One region of the Collibacillus ludicampi genome, then DNA from elsewhere that is predicted to be linked to it. Evidence: predicted binding sites of a transcription regulator. Region 1 holds the regulator's gene; each other region holds the start of a gene.
What was found. Region 1 encodes LexA, which represses DNA repair genes until DNA is damaged. Its sites were predicted from a motif close to CGAACATATGTTCG; they were not measured.
Positions count from the first base shown of each region.

Region 2: DNHGIG_RS00210 (YhjD family protein) is a predicted target of LexA. The motif match lies at 1,813-1,826, and genes of this name have one in related genera.
Region 3: DNHGIG_RS20480 (DNA polymerase IV) is a predicted target of LexA. The motif match lies at 1,815-1,828, and genes of this name have one in related genera.

Region 1 covers NZ_BOQE01000001.1:3,627,818-3,632,109, reverse strand. The annotation lists gene glnA (type I glutamate--ammonia ligase) at 1-1,229, shown strand, start outside; gene lexA (transcriptional repressor LexA) at 1,327-1,947, opposite strand; gene ligD (non-homologous end-joining DNA ligase) at 2,099-3,019, shown strand; gene mtnP (S-methyl-5'-thioadenosine phosphorylase) at 3,089-3,877, shown strand.
Region 2 covers NZ_BOQE01000001.1:38,749-43,040, forward strand. The annotation lists gene DNHGIG_RS00200 (recombinase family protein) at 1-857, shown strand, start outside; gene DNHGIG_RS00205 (hypothetical protein) at 1,110-1,448, shown strand; gene DNHGIG_RS00210 (YhjD family protein) at 1,485-1,787, opposite strand; gene DNHGIG_RS00215 (ATP-dependent DNA ligase) at 2,156-3,073, opposite strand; gene ku (non-homologous end joining protein Ku) at 3,207-4,094, shown strand.
Region 3 covers NZ_BOQE01000002.1:15,186-19,477, reverse strand. The annotation lists gene DNHGIG_RS20490 (hypothetical protein) at 1-51, shown strand, start outside; gene DNHGIG_RS20485 (YolD-like family protein) at 75-434, opposite strand; gene DNHGIG_RS20480 (DNA polymerase IV) at 540-1,769, opposite strand; gene DNHGIG_RS20475 (helix-turn-helix domain-containing protein) at 1,945-2,256, opposite strand; gene DNHGIG_RS20470 (helix-turn-helix transcriptional regulator) at 2,394-2,588, shown strand; gene DNHGIG_RS20465 (hypothetical protein) at 2,601-2,972, shown strand; gene DNHGIG_RS20460 (hypothetical protein) at 3,121-3,681, shown strand; gene DNHGIG_RS20455 (hypothetical protein) at 4,021-4,224, shown strand; gene DNHGIG_RS20450 (hypothetical protein) at 4,184-4,292, shown strand, end outside.

The DNA of each region.
Region 1 (4,292 bases):
AAGTACCTATTTCACAACTTGAAAAAGTCCTTGACAATAAGATGATGTTTGACGGTTCCTCCATCGAAGGGTTCGTACGTATCGAGGAATCGGATATGTATCTCTACCCTGATCTCTCCACATGGCTGATCTTCCCATGGGGCAGCGAGCATGGAAAAGTTGCCCGTCTGATCTGTGACATCTATATGCCTGACGGAACTCCGTTTGAAGGGGATCCCCGTGGCATCTTGAAGCGTGTGCTCGCAGAAGCGAAAGAAATGGGCTTCACGAGTATGAATGTGGGTCCGGAGCCGGAATTCTTCCTCTTCAAAATGGACGAACAAGGCAATCCTACCATGGAAGTCAACGATAAAGGCGGTTATTTCGATCTTGCACCTGTCGATCTCGGGGAAAACTGCCGTCGTGAAATCGTTCTTGCTCTCGAAAAAATGGGATTTGAAATCGAGGCTTCTCACCACGAGGTGGCGATCGGGCAACATGAGATCGATTTCAAATATGCGGATGCCGTCCAAGCTGCAGACAATATCATGACATTTAAATTAGTTGTCAAGACAATCGCACGTCAATACGGTTTACATGCAACATTTATGCCGAAACCGTTATTCGGCGTCAACGGTTCCGGAATGCATACACACCAATCCCTCTTCACCGAGAAGGGCAATGCATTCTACGACGAACATGACGAGCTGGGCCTTTCAAAAGTTGCGAAACATTATCTGGCGGGTATTCTGGCGCACGCTCGCGGCTTTGCAGCGATCACGAACCCGACGGTCAACTCGTACAAGCGGCTCGTTCCGGGATACGAAGCACCTGTTTACATCGCTTGGTCTGCGAAAAATCGTTCGCCGCTCGTTCGCATCCCTGCTTCCCGCGGTTTGTCTACACGGATTGAAGTCCGTAACCCGGATCCTTCCTGTAACCCGTACTTGGCTCTTGCAGTCATGTTGAAAGCGGGTCTCGACGGAATTAAACGTGAACTTCCGTTGCCGGAAGCAGTCAATCGCAATATCTATGTCATGAGTGATGCGGAACGTGAAAGAGAAGGCATTCTGTCCTTGCCTGGCAGCTTGAAAGAAGCGATTGACGAGCTTCTTGCCGATGAAGTGATCTGCAGTGCTCTCGGTGAACATGCACTCACACATTTCGTAGAAGCGAAAACGATCGAGTGGGACATGTTCCGTACGCACGTCACACCATGGGAACGCGATCAATACTTATCTCTTTATTAAGGATGAATAACAAAAAACTCCGGTTTACCGCCGGAGTTTTTTGTTTCGATTGCATGCTTACCTGTTTGTTAAAGGATACGATTAACACCATTCGATCTTAAAAGATATGACGGAAGACGCCGATCACCTTTCCTAAGATCACTACGTTATGATAGCGCAATGGTTCCATAGAAGCATTCTCAGGCTGTAAACGAATGTGATCCGATTCCTTGAAGAAGCGTTTCACAGTCGCTTCTCCCTCTTCCGTCATCGCGACAACAATCTCACCGTTCTGGGCGGTCGACTGTTTGCGTACGATGACAAGATCTCCGTCGAGGATACCCGCTTCAATCATCGAATCCCCTTGTACCTGAAGAAGAAACACTTCCGCGTCTCCGACAAAACGGGAGGGAAGGGGGAAATAGTCTTCGATGTTTTCGATCGCTGTGATCGGGCTGCCCGCCGTAACTTTGCCGATGATGGGGGCCATCACGGTCGAATATTCATAATCTGCCATGTACTCATCCGTATCCAACACTTCAATTGCCCTTGGTTTCGTCGGATCCCTACGGATTAGCCCTTTTTGTTCAAGCCTTGCTAAATGTCCGTGCACGGTTGAACTGGAAGCCAGACCGACCGCTTCCCCAATTTCCCGAACAGAAGGCGGATATCCTTTTTCCCGAACTTCTTTCTTTATAAAATCGATAATCTGCTGTTGCCTTTTCGATAATTTGACCATGAAAATAACTCTCCTATTACGCAGATCTCGTAAACACACGTCGTTTACTTGAATTATATCATAGGATGGCAAATTATACAAACATGAGTTCGCATGTGGAAATTCTCCAGTCTGGGAACTCTACTGAATGAATAGTTTGAGGAGGGTTCTTATGACGGCTGATGGGAATACGCTTATCTGTGAACATCCTGTACGCGTTACGAACCTTGATAAGGTGCTTTGGCCGGAAGCGGGGATTACCAAAGCGGAATATATCCAGTACATCATTCAAATGGCTTCTTACTTAATTCCTCATTTGAAAAATCGGCCGTTGACAGTGATCCGTTTTCCGGACGGGATTCACGCGCACTCGTTTTATCAGAAGAACGCGCCGAAAGAAACGCCGAAATGGGTCAATACGTATCCTGTTTGGTCGGAGGAGAGCAAACGAACCATTCATTACATGTTAGCGAATGATACGAGCACTCTCATCTGGTTGGCCAATCATGCTTGTATTGAGCTTCATCCGTGGTTTTCCCAAATCCAAGCGCCGAATAGTCCGACGAACATCGCGTTTGATTTGGATCCGTCTGTTCCCGGATTTGAAAAGGTAAGAGAAGTCGCGTTACGTTTGAAGGAGGTTTTGGACGATCTGGGGCTCCCTTCTTATCCGAAAACCTCAGGCGCATCCGGTATCCAAATATTCATTCCGCTCGCTCTAGGTTTTTCATATGAAGACACCCGGATGATCACTTCCTTCATCGGTCGGTTTATGGCAGAAAAATACCCGAAAATCATTACAGTTGAGCGGATGGTGAAGGATCGCGGGGACAAAGTGTATATCGACTACCTGCAACATGCGCCGAACAAAACGTTGATCGCTCCGTATTCGGCCAGAGCGGTTGCAAAGGCTTGTGTATCCGCCCCTCTCACTTGGGAGGAACTGCAAAAAGGGGTTGTACCCGAAGATTTTACGATTGTAAACATGGTATCACGCGTGAATACATTGGGCGATTTGTTCGCACCTCTGACTCGTCCCGGAGTAGACATTGGAGAGTTGCTACAATTGATACGCCAACATTCCTCATCTTGACGAAGGAGAACATCCTCTGATTAAATGGTTATGACCCAATACCTGGTACGGTGATTAAAGGAGGAGCCCATGCAAGCAGAATTCGCGATAATCGGGGGGACTGGCGTTTACGATCCGGCGTTGCTGGATCATTCCACTCGTCAAATGATACATACATCTTTCGGTGCTGTAGAAGTTACCATAGGCGAATACAAAGGGAAACGGATTGTTTTCCTGCCACGTCACGGTTATAAACATTCTGTACCGCCACACAAAATCAACTTTCGCGCGAACATCCGTGCGTTGCAAGAGTTGGGGGTGCAGCAGGTTCTGGCGACGGCTGCTGTAGGTTCACTGAAGCGGGAACTGCCCCCTGGTAGTCTGGTGATCGTTGATGATTTTATCGATATGACGAAAAATCGCGTGCAAACGTTTTTTGAAGGAGAAGAAGGGGTCATACATATCGATATGACCGATCCTTATTGCAATCGTTTGCGACGACAATTGGTCGAAGTGGCCAGGGAGAACGGGATTCTTGTTCAAGACGGCGGCGTATATGTCTGTACGGAAGGCCCGCGTTTTGAGACACGTGCCGAGATTCGCACATACGCCTCTTGGGGAGGGGACGTGGTTGGGATGACATCCGTACCCGAGGTGATCTTAGCGAAAGAAGCCCGATTTTGTTACGCGACGGTCGGTATCGTGACCAACTACTGTTCGGGGATCAGTCCGCATGCACTCACTCATCAGGAAGTGATCGATACCATGAAAGACCGGATTGAGACCGTTCGAAAACTCTTTCTCTTAACGATCGAAAACGGTCACCATGAGCGCACATGCGCGTGTCCACATGCGCTGGATGAACTGGGGACCTTGTAGGACGATTGTATAACCCCAAGTTTTTCAAAATAGCCACACGTGCCTTAAGTAGTCTCATCAGAGTGTAAAAAGTTTCTGTTGCGGAAGGAGAAGTTGTGGCTTCCAAAATTACCGGAGTGTCTTTTGGGTGGGTGTATCGCTTGCAGCGCAGATGTGAGTGGAAGGTTGTTGCGCTTCCTTTAAGCTGTTAAGAGGGCATATGCTTGGCGTGAAACAGCGACTTTGGAGGTCGTCTCGCTTCCTTTCGGATGTAAAAGGGTATATGCATTGCGCGTAATAGCGACTTTGAAGGTCGTCTCGCAACATATGATTATGATTCCATGCGAGACGACCTTCACGGAGCATAAGCGCAATGCATATACCCGCCGAAACGATCTTCACGGAGCATAAGCGCAATGCATATACACGCCGAAAC
Region 2 (4,292 bases), 3.6 Mb from region 1:
TGGGCAAGTTCTATTATGGAAAAACCGAGGTGCAACAAAAAAACGGCGAGAGAAAGCAAGTTAAAAAGGCTGAAGATGAGTGGATGATTGTTCCTGTTCCCAAATATATCGATGAGGTCACATGGATAAAAATACAAGAGAAATTAGACGAACACGATGTTATATACGGTAACGGAGGTCGTCCGACACAAAATTACCTACTAAAGGGATTGCTGAAATGCGGTCGATGCGGGGGAAATGTTGCATATGGTGGCCATTCAAAAACAAAGACACACCATTACAGATATTATGCGTGTACAAACAAAAAGGTTTATGGGTGGGAAGTTTATACGGGATTGCCAGTTAAACAACCGTGCAGAGGCAGGAATTGGCGGAGCGACATTATTGATCATGTTATATGGTATTGGTTATTGGGAAAATTGCAGAACCCGAATCAATTGATCGAATCGATCATGAAACAACAAGATGATCCGGAAGAAATTAAAAAACTTAAAGATAGAATGTACAAACTCGATTCCGTTCTCAGAGAAAAAGAGGACGAAAGGCAACGTAACATTTTAGCTTTTCGTAAGGGATGGATTACGGAAGAAGAAATGGATGTCACGATGAAAAAATTAGACGCTGATATAAAATCGCTGAAAGATGAAATGGGGTTTGTATCCAACATATTGAAAAACATGTCCCTAAAATCGGACGGACTGAATGAATTGAAAGAAAGTATAGAAATTTATAACGAAATTATAAATAAAAATGTATTGACAGTCGAACTTAAACAACAAATCGTTCGCACTTTTATTAAGCAGGTAACGCTAAAAGACGATTCCATTGAAATATTTTCAAATTGGGGCGTTAATTAAACAATGAAACAATCAGCACAAAAACTAATTAATCACAGGAGTGGACTTGTGCAGGTTTTATACTCTCGCACGATAACGCGTCAAAAATAGCAGGTCATTTTACGTCGTGTTAATTAAACACCAACCTGTTCGTCCCTACGATAAGCCTCGATCATCGCGGATCGGGGTTTTATTTATGAAAATCGGAATTATGCGTTCCACGTCACACATAAGATTAAGTGAAAATTCCCTATAGGAAAGGGTGATATCGAAATGAGTGACATAATCAACGTTATTGGCAAAGATATCGATCCCGAAAGAGATATTTTCTTGGGTGAAACAAGTGTTCAAATCACTGGTTTCTGGGATTATCCTAGTGTTCATATTGTCCGATCTTATCAAGTCCGTGACACCGAAGACGCTGGAGAAAGTGCAGGAGGATTTTATCATATTTTTCATCACAAATGCGGCACTACAGTTGTTAATTACAATCGTGCGCAATACGAACAGGTGGCAAAATTTATAGATGTATCGGATCACTGGCAAATTTTCTATTATAATGAAGAACATGGTTTCTGGCCTGTATCCAAAGATTGGAGATATACAGGATAAGATAAACATTCCTCCCTCACTTCTCAGGGAGGTTTTTTAATCCAACATATGTTCCAATCGTCCTAATGCCTCCGCTTCTAACATTGGCAACGTGTACGGCACTTCAAATACTTTATTGTTCCATTTGAATTGTATAAACACATCCTGCTTCTTCCATTGTTTTTCCATAATAAATGTGCCGCTACGGTGCATTTGCCGTCTCACTTGTATCAACTCATCCGATACTCTCTTTTGCAGCGATTCAAATACACCCTTTGTCCATGATTGCGATGATTGTAATTCACGTTCGATGTGTTTGAGCATCAATTCGCGAATCAACAATTGTCGAATCAAAGACATCGGTCGCATCCTTCATCACCTAATACGAACATTTGTTCTCATTTTATCATAAAAGAAAACCACGCGCAAATTAGTTCGACTGTACGTGATACTATATCACCTCAATTTTGCTATACAGTTTTCCATATAATTGTTCTTTCGTTGGTTTAGGCACTGTGTTTTCTTGAGATACTCTGAATACTGCTTCTGAAAACTTCATCAAGAGGGACTCTTTGAATACGTTAGAAAAGAGGAAGAAGGAAGAAAGGATTGCTATATTCGGTTGGCTGAAAAAAGGTAGATCCCTCCTACAACAAATAAACTAATAGATCCAGCCCATATCTTAGAAATAGATATGGGCTTTTAAACATCAAAGGGGGAAATACCGTTTAAGATACCCATTTACACTCTTCCGGGTTCTTGTGAGGGAGAAACCTTTTAAAAGATGTGATCCGTAAATTGTGTTTCTCTGTTCGATCCAAATACTGAATTTCGCAACACAACAGAGGCTCTACCCATTGTACCCCTCTTCTGTCTCGGTACGTGTGTATCTGTTTGGCCACTTCGAGAAACGCTTGTTTCTCTACCTGATTGAAGCCCAACTCTACAGTAGCTACGGGTTTATAAGATACAGTTGGAAAATGAAGGCCAACAAGCAGACCAAATCGGGGCTTCAGACGATATCCTAAAATTACAACGTCTATACTCCGGAAGTTTTTTATTTTGATCCAATCGGAACTTCGTGTATCCAATGCGTACTTGGATCGTTTATGCTTGGCTACAATACCCTCCCAGTGATTTTGCTTCGACCATTCCAGGAGCCAATCGCCAAGTTCGTCGACGAATAACGTTGGCGTTATGACATCATTCGGCTCAATGATTTCTTGAAGGATTTGCTTTCGAGTAACAAGATCCTGATTTATATGTTCCTTTCCATCCGTATAAAGGACATCAAAGGCGATTAATGTTGCCGGCATTCGCCTGCTTGCTTCAGTGATCTTCGCTGGATCGCTCAAACGGCCACGAGTATTAAAATCATCAAATATCGTTCGTCTGTCCCGGTAACACACGCCTTCACAGTCGATGATTGCTTCTGTTACTTGAATGGCATCTGCAGCTGCTTGAAATTCCGGAAATTTTTCTGTAATCCGGTTCCCATGTCGGGTGAAGACTTCGATCTTCCGTCCTTGTTTATGTAGAAGACATCTCCATCCATCTGCTTTGAGTTCGTAGATATATTCAGGGTTTCTTAGATCAAATGTCTTCTGCATGGAGGCTAACATCGGTTTTATCGGTTGAAAAAGCACAAGCACACACCTCGCTTGTGTATTTTCGCATGTAGAGAATGTGGATTCTATAGGGGATGAATGGAATCAACCATTCCTATGATTTTCTACAACGTATTTGGGGAATTTTATGGATAAGAAATGGGGGATGGTTATGAGGTCGATGTGGAAAGGAAGTATCAGCTTTGGTTTAGTCAATATTCCGGTTAATTTGTATAAGGCTACAGAAGATCACTCCACCAGTTTCCGTAGCCTTCACGAAGAATGCCGTAGTCCGATCCAGTATAAAAAGTGGTGTCCAGTGTGTAACCGTGAAATCGCCAACAATGAAATCATACGCGGATATGAATATGCACCAGGGAACTACGTCGTTCTTACGGACGATGATTTAGAAAAATTGCCTTTACCAACCTTGCGCACGATTGAGATCCTACATTTCACCAATAAAGATGACATTGATCCGATATACTTCGAAAAAGCGTACTATATCGGGCCTGGCGAGTTTGGAGCCAAACCATACAAGCTACTTCATGATGCGATGGCGGCTACTGGCAAGGTAGCAGTCGCCAAGGTAGCATTCCGTACAAGTGAGCATTTGGCAGTGGTTCGATTACACAACCGGGGACTTGTGTTGAATATGATTCATTACCCGGATGAGGTTAGGAAAGTAGAAGGAGTACCGGGGATCACGGAGATCGATCATATTGCGGTCAATGAAGAGGAACTTGAGATGGCTAAAACATTGATTGAGCAGATCAGCGGAGCCTTTCGAAACGACTATAAGAGTAACTATCAGGAAGCTTTAAAGGAACTCATTAACGCTAAAATAGAGAATGTCGAAATCGAGTCGCCAGTCTCTCCACGAGCTAACAATGTAATTGATCTCATGGATTCGTTAAAAAGAAGTATTGAACGAATGAAATCACAAGCAGATACGTCAGAAAAAGCGATTGAAGCAACGGGGACTGATGTAGGAACGGCTGTTGATCCGTCTCATGCTGCCCTAGAGAAACCTAAGCGGCGTAGACGGAAGAAGGATTGATGAGTAATAAGAAGCATTCCAGAGTTTGCGTTCGAAGCATTTTCACGCGCACGCTTCTCGACAATTGTTTCAGTCGGCAACGATAGTAGCAGCGACGTACGACACGTTTCACATCATCGAGTGATTAGTGATTGCGCATTGTCCAGTTCACGCAGTAACTTATCGCGTTCATATTCGGTCATTGGTGGTGGCCTCCAA
Region 3 (4,292 bases), on a different contig from region 1:
AATCAGAAACTCGATCAAATACTTGAAAAGTTGGACGATAACCATAAATAAAGATGCCACTTTTCCTCGTGGCATCATTGAAACGCATCTTCAATATCAATGATGACGTCAAGCTTGATCCTTATAGTCCGTTCCCCTAGCATACTGAGTCCTACAAGCATCCGAGTAGATACGTCGATTTTCTTAGGAAGGACATGCACCCGTTCAATTCCTTCCGGATGAAATACGTGAATGGTGATAAGTTTCTCATCCTGCAGGGCTTCCGATAATTTTCGGCTCATCTCTTCTAATTTATCGGGATCGAGGGTCGGCTTTTTCAACAAACGCTGCTTTCGCTCATACTCTGTGATCGCCGCCCGATGCTCCGGCAAAATCATGCGAGAACCTTCCCAAAGTTTATTTCCGCGTTCCGCAAGTGACGCCCGACGAGCCACAAAGATCACCTCTTGTCTGTGTTAATGAAGATTGATACCATGTTTTTGCTGCTGATATACAACCCCTTTGGAAAAGACATGACGCGGGTTTGCGCTCATGTCTTTTTACGCATAGTGCCCACCGATTTTCGAAGCTCTTTCAGGAAGAATGCCGGCTTTAGTGAGAGAAGCGCAACGCATCAGAGCAGTAGAACCGTACTTGGCACGGATTCTATCCATTGTGTATCCTAGCGCCCGCTTTCTGACCTTATCGTTGAAGAGATCTAGCTGCATTTCAGTATCATCCGCTAAGTTGGTTACCCCCATTCCAACGGCACGAACGGACGAACCATACCAAAATTTCCGAAACACATGGAGAACCCCTCTGTAAATGTCCATTGTTATGTTCGTATGGGTAGGCAAAGAAAAGGAACGGGCGAACCCGTGGATCATATCCGCGTCCCGCACGTAGACGTTCACCGTCTTTCCTGCTTTTTTCATCGCCCTCATTCGTCTACAGACTTCCTCAGTCAGCTCCAAGAGTACAATCTCGATTTCGCGTTGATCCTCATAATCTCGCGCTAGGGTAATGGAGTGTCCCACGCCTTTCATCGCATTTTGAAAGGTCGTTGGCGTCACAGGAGAGTAGTCGATCCCGTTTGCGGACAAGTGATACACTTCACCCATGAGGCCCCACCGCTTGACCAGGTGACGCTTTGGATACTTGGCGAGATCACCAATCGTCAAAATTCCCATACGAGAAAAATTGTGTTCCATACGGCTGCCGACGCCAAAAAGATCGCGAATCGGCAAAGGCCACATTTTCGTCGGAATGTCATCGGGCGTCCATTCAGCAATCCCTTCCGGAGCTTTCTTCGCTTCTACGTCTGCGCAAACTTTGGCGACGAGTTTATTCGGGCCGATCCCGATGCTACAACGTATACCTACCGTATCCATGACCGCCTGACGAAATTGCCGAGCCACTTCCCAGGCGTCACCCCAAAGTCGTTCTGTTCCCGTGGGATCAATAAAGAGCTCGTCGATTGAGTAGACCTCCACGAGATCCGTAAACTGTTGGGCGATAGACATGATATGAACCGAAACATCGATGTAGAGCTGCATATGCGGACGCACAACAATAGCCTGTGGGCATCGTCCAAGCGCTTCTGCAAGAACCATAGCTGTCTTTACCCCGTAGGCCTTCGCTTCTTTTGAAACCGCGAGCACAATTCCATTTCTCGTTTCAGGGTTACCGGCTACGATCACCGGTTTTCCCCGCAGACTTGGGTCACGGGCTTGTTCGACACTGGCATAGAAGGAATTCATATCGCAAAGAAGAATGCGCCTGTTCTTCATTATGATTCCCCTCTCAAAAAGCGAACATGTATTCTTATTATTACGCGAACACACGTTCTGTACAAGGGGTAAAATTTGTCTTATTATAATTCCAAAAGGGAAACATTTTGCTTCACGCGGGGGTTTTCGTATTTTATCTTAAAAAAACAAAAGGAGCTACCAAGGTGGTAACCCCTTATTTTGAATCAGTCATACTTTTAATGAATTGTGCAAGTAAAGAAAGTTGTTCCGGTGACAATTTTTTAACGGCCAACAAAAGGTCCTCAAGTTCTTCAGAAATATTCTCAAGATCGAAGCAAAAAAATCCACTCAAGGTGACTTCAAGGGATGAACATAAAGTAATGAGTGTGGATAAAGAAGGTGTTAGATGATTATTCTCAATTCGAGAGATCGTTCCACGCTCGACACCACTGAGATCCGCTAATTCGGATTGAGACAATCCTTTTTTTTCACGTAGTTCCTTTAAACGTGCTCCAATGTCAAACATAAGACACCCACTATTTAAAAATTGCTGGACTACACTCATTGTAACAACTGAAAATATCATATATTGTGTTAATATAGACATTTTTTGTTGACATGTAGCGTAATACGCTACTAAAATGGAAATATGGAGGAAATACCTTGTATTGGGAAAACATTCGACGCTTGAGGCAGAAATTGAATCTATCACAAAGTGAATTGGCAGAACGTGTAGGAGTTCATCGTACGACGATCAATCGAATTGAGAAAAGAGCATTACAACCTTCGTTGGATCTCTTGGAGAGAATTGCGAATGTCTTAAAAGTTCCCCTAGCGGAACTATTACGAGAGGAATAGGGGTGATGAATCGTGGTTCAATTATCAATTCTTGACGATATGGTTCAAACACCTTTTACCCTGAAAAGCAATGATAGCAGACGAATAGTCCGTAGAAAGAAACTAAAATCCGCACGACTGGATCATCAATTAACGTTCGATGAATTAGACTGGGTGGTGATATATCCGGTTCCTAAAACCAACAAACAGTTATTGCAAGAAGCACGTGAAAATTTAATTAAAATGTTAAATCAGTGTGACCTTTGCCCCTTCCGTAAAACACAAAATGATGTTCGAGCGGAAGAATGTTGGTCATGCACTCATCGTCTCAAAATGGAGGAAGTAGCCAAAAATGTGGAGTTTTTAATGTCGAAAATCAGAAAAGAACGTCGAAAAATGGCGTAATCTATCGAAAAACCGAAGAATTGTGTAAAAAATAAAGAATTTCGACATGGACGTTCACATATTTACCGATAAATGCTAAAATCAAGATAATAAATTTTAACAATGACTTTTGTACTACCTATAAAAGAGAGGAGGAACTACGAATTATATGATTTTAGATCTTGTTGAAATATCCGAGGAGGCACGGAGAAAAACCGTTAAAGTTTTGTATCGCTACTGTGATATTAAACTAAGCCTAGAGGTATTAGGCAACAAATATCCAACGCTTGTTCCTCGGTATTATGACAGGGAAGTGGGAAATAGAGACTTGCCAATTTTGCGTGAGCTTACAGCCATCTTAGAAGAATGCAAAATTGAAGAAGGAAAAGGTGAAGAATATCTCCATAAAATATATGAAGCGATGAAAATTTATCGTCCGGAGATTTTAAAATACCAATCCACTACTGAAAGCTCGGCCTTACAAAATGTAGACGAGGAAACCGTGAGAACAATTGAGGAGAGAGTGGAGTGGATTCGTACTTTAGAAAAGATTCTTGAACATTTAAGTGAAGAAAAATATTTCATCATAAAATACCGTTATCTAGAACCACCTGGCAAGAGAAAAACTTTAGATGAAATAGCTAAGATCAAGAATATGGGGAAAAACAAGGTTACAAGACTAAAAAAAGAAGCGCTAGATAGCATAGCTATCGCGCTTGGAATAAACTAAACCCAAGTAAATTATATAACAATGTAGCGTAATACACTACTCATATATCCTTAATTTGTATAAAAAGTTGTCTGTTAAAGACAACTTTTTTTATGTCTTATTTTTATTATAGATTCACACAAGGGAATTTTATGGGGAATTAATAGGGAATTTTATGGGGAATTAATAGGGAAAAAATCGGGATTGACTTGGTGATGAAAATCTATTAATATGATATTGTGGCAATAGTAGGCGAGTTACATAAGGATATAAAAGCGATCTGCATATGCAGGTCGCTTTTTTGTTTATCGCCGGAAAGGGGGGATAAGAGTAAAAAATTGAAATGAAAGGAGGGATTGCGTGTTATTTACGATTCCAGAAAAAGTTCGTATCGGTCTCGTAGTATCGAGGGATCTACGAGAAATCTTAGACTTTGTTGCCAAAGAAAAAGGGATGAATCGTTCGAAATACTTGCGCGTACTCATTTACGAGCAGCTAGCAAAAGAAGGGAGGCAAATAAACGATGAAATGGAAACAGGCGTTAGCAGCATTGGCTGTGTCTAGCATCGCTTTTGTCCCTGTGGCTGTTAAACCGGTTCCTGTACAAGCAGCCACACAGGTTATGGAGCTGG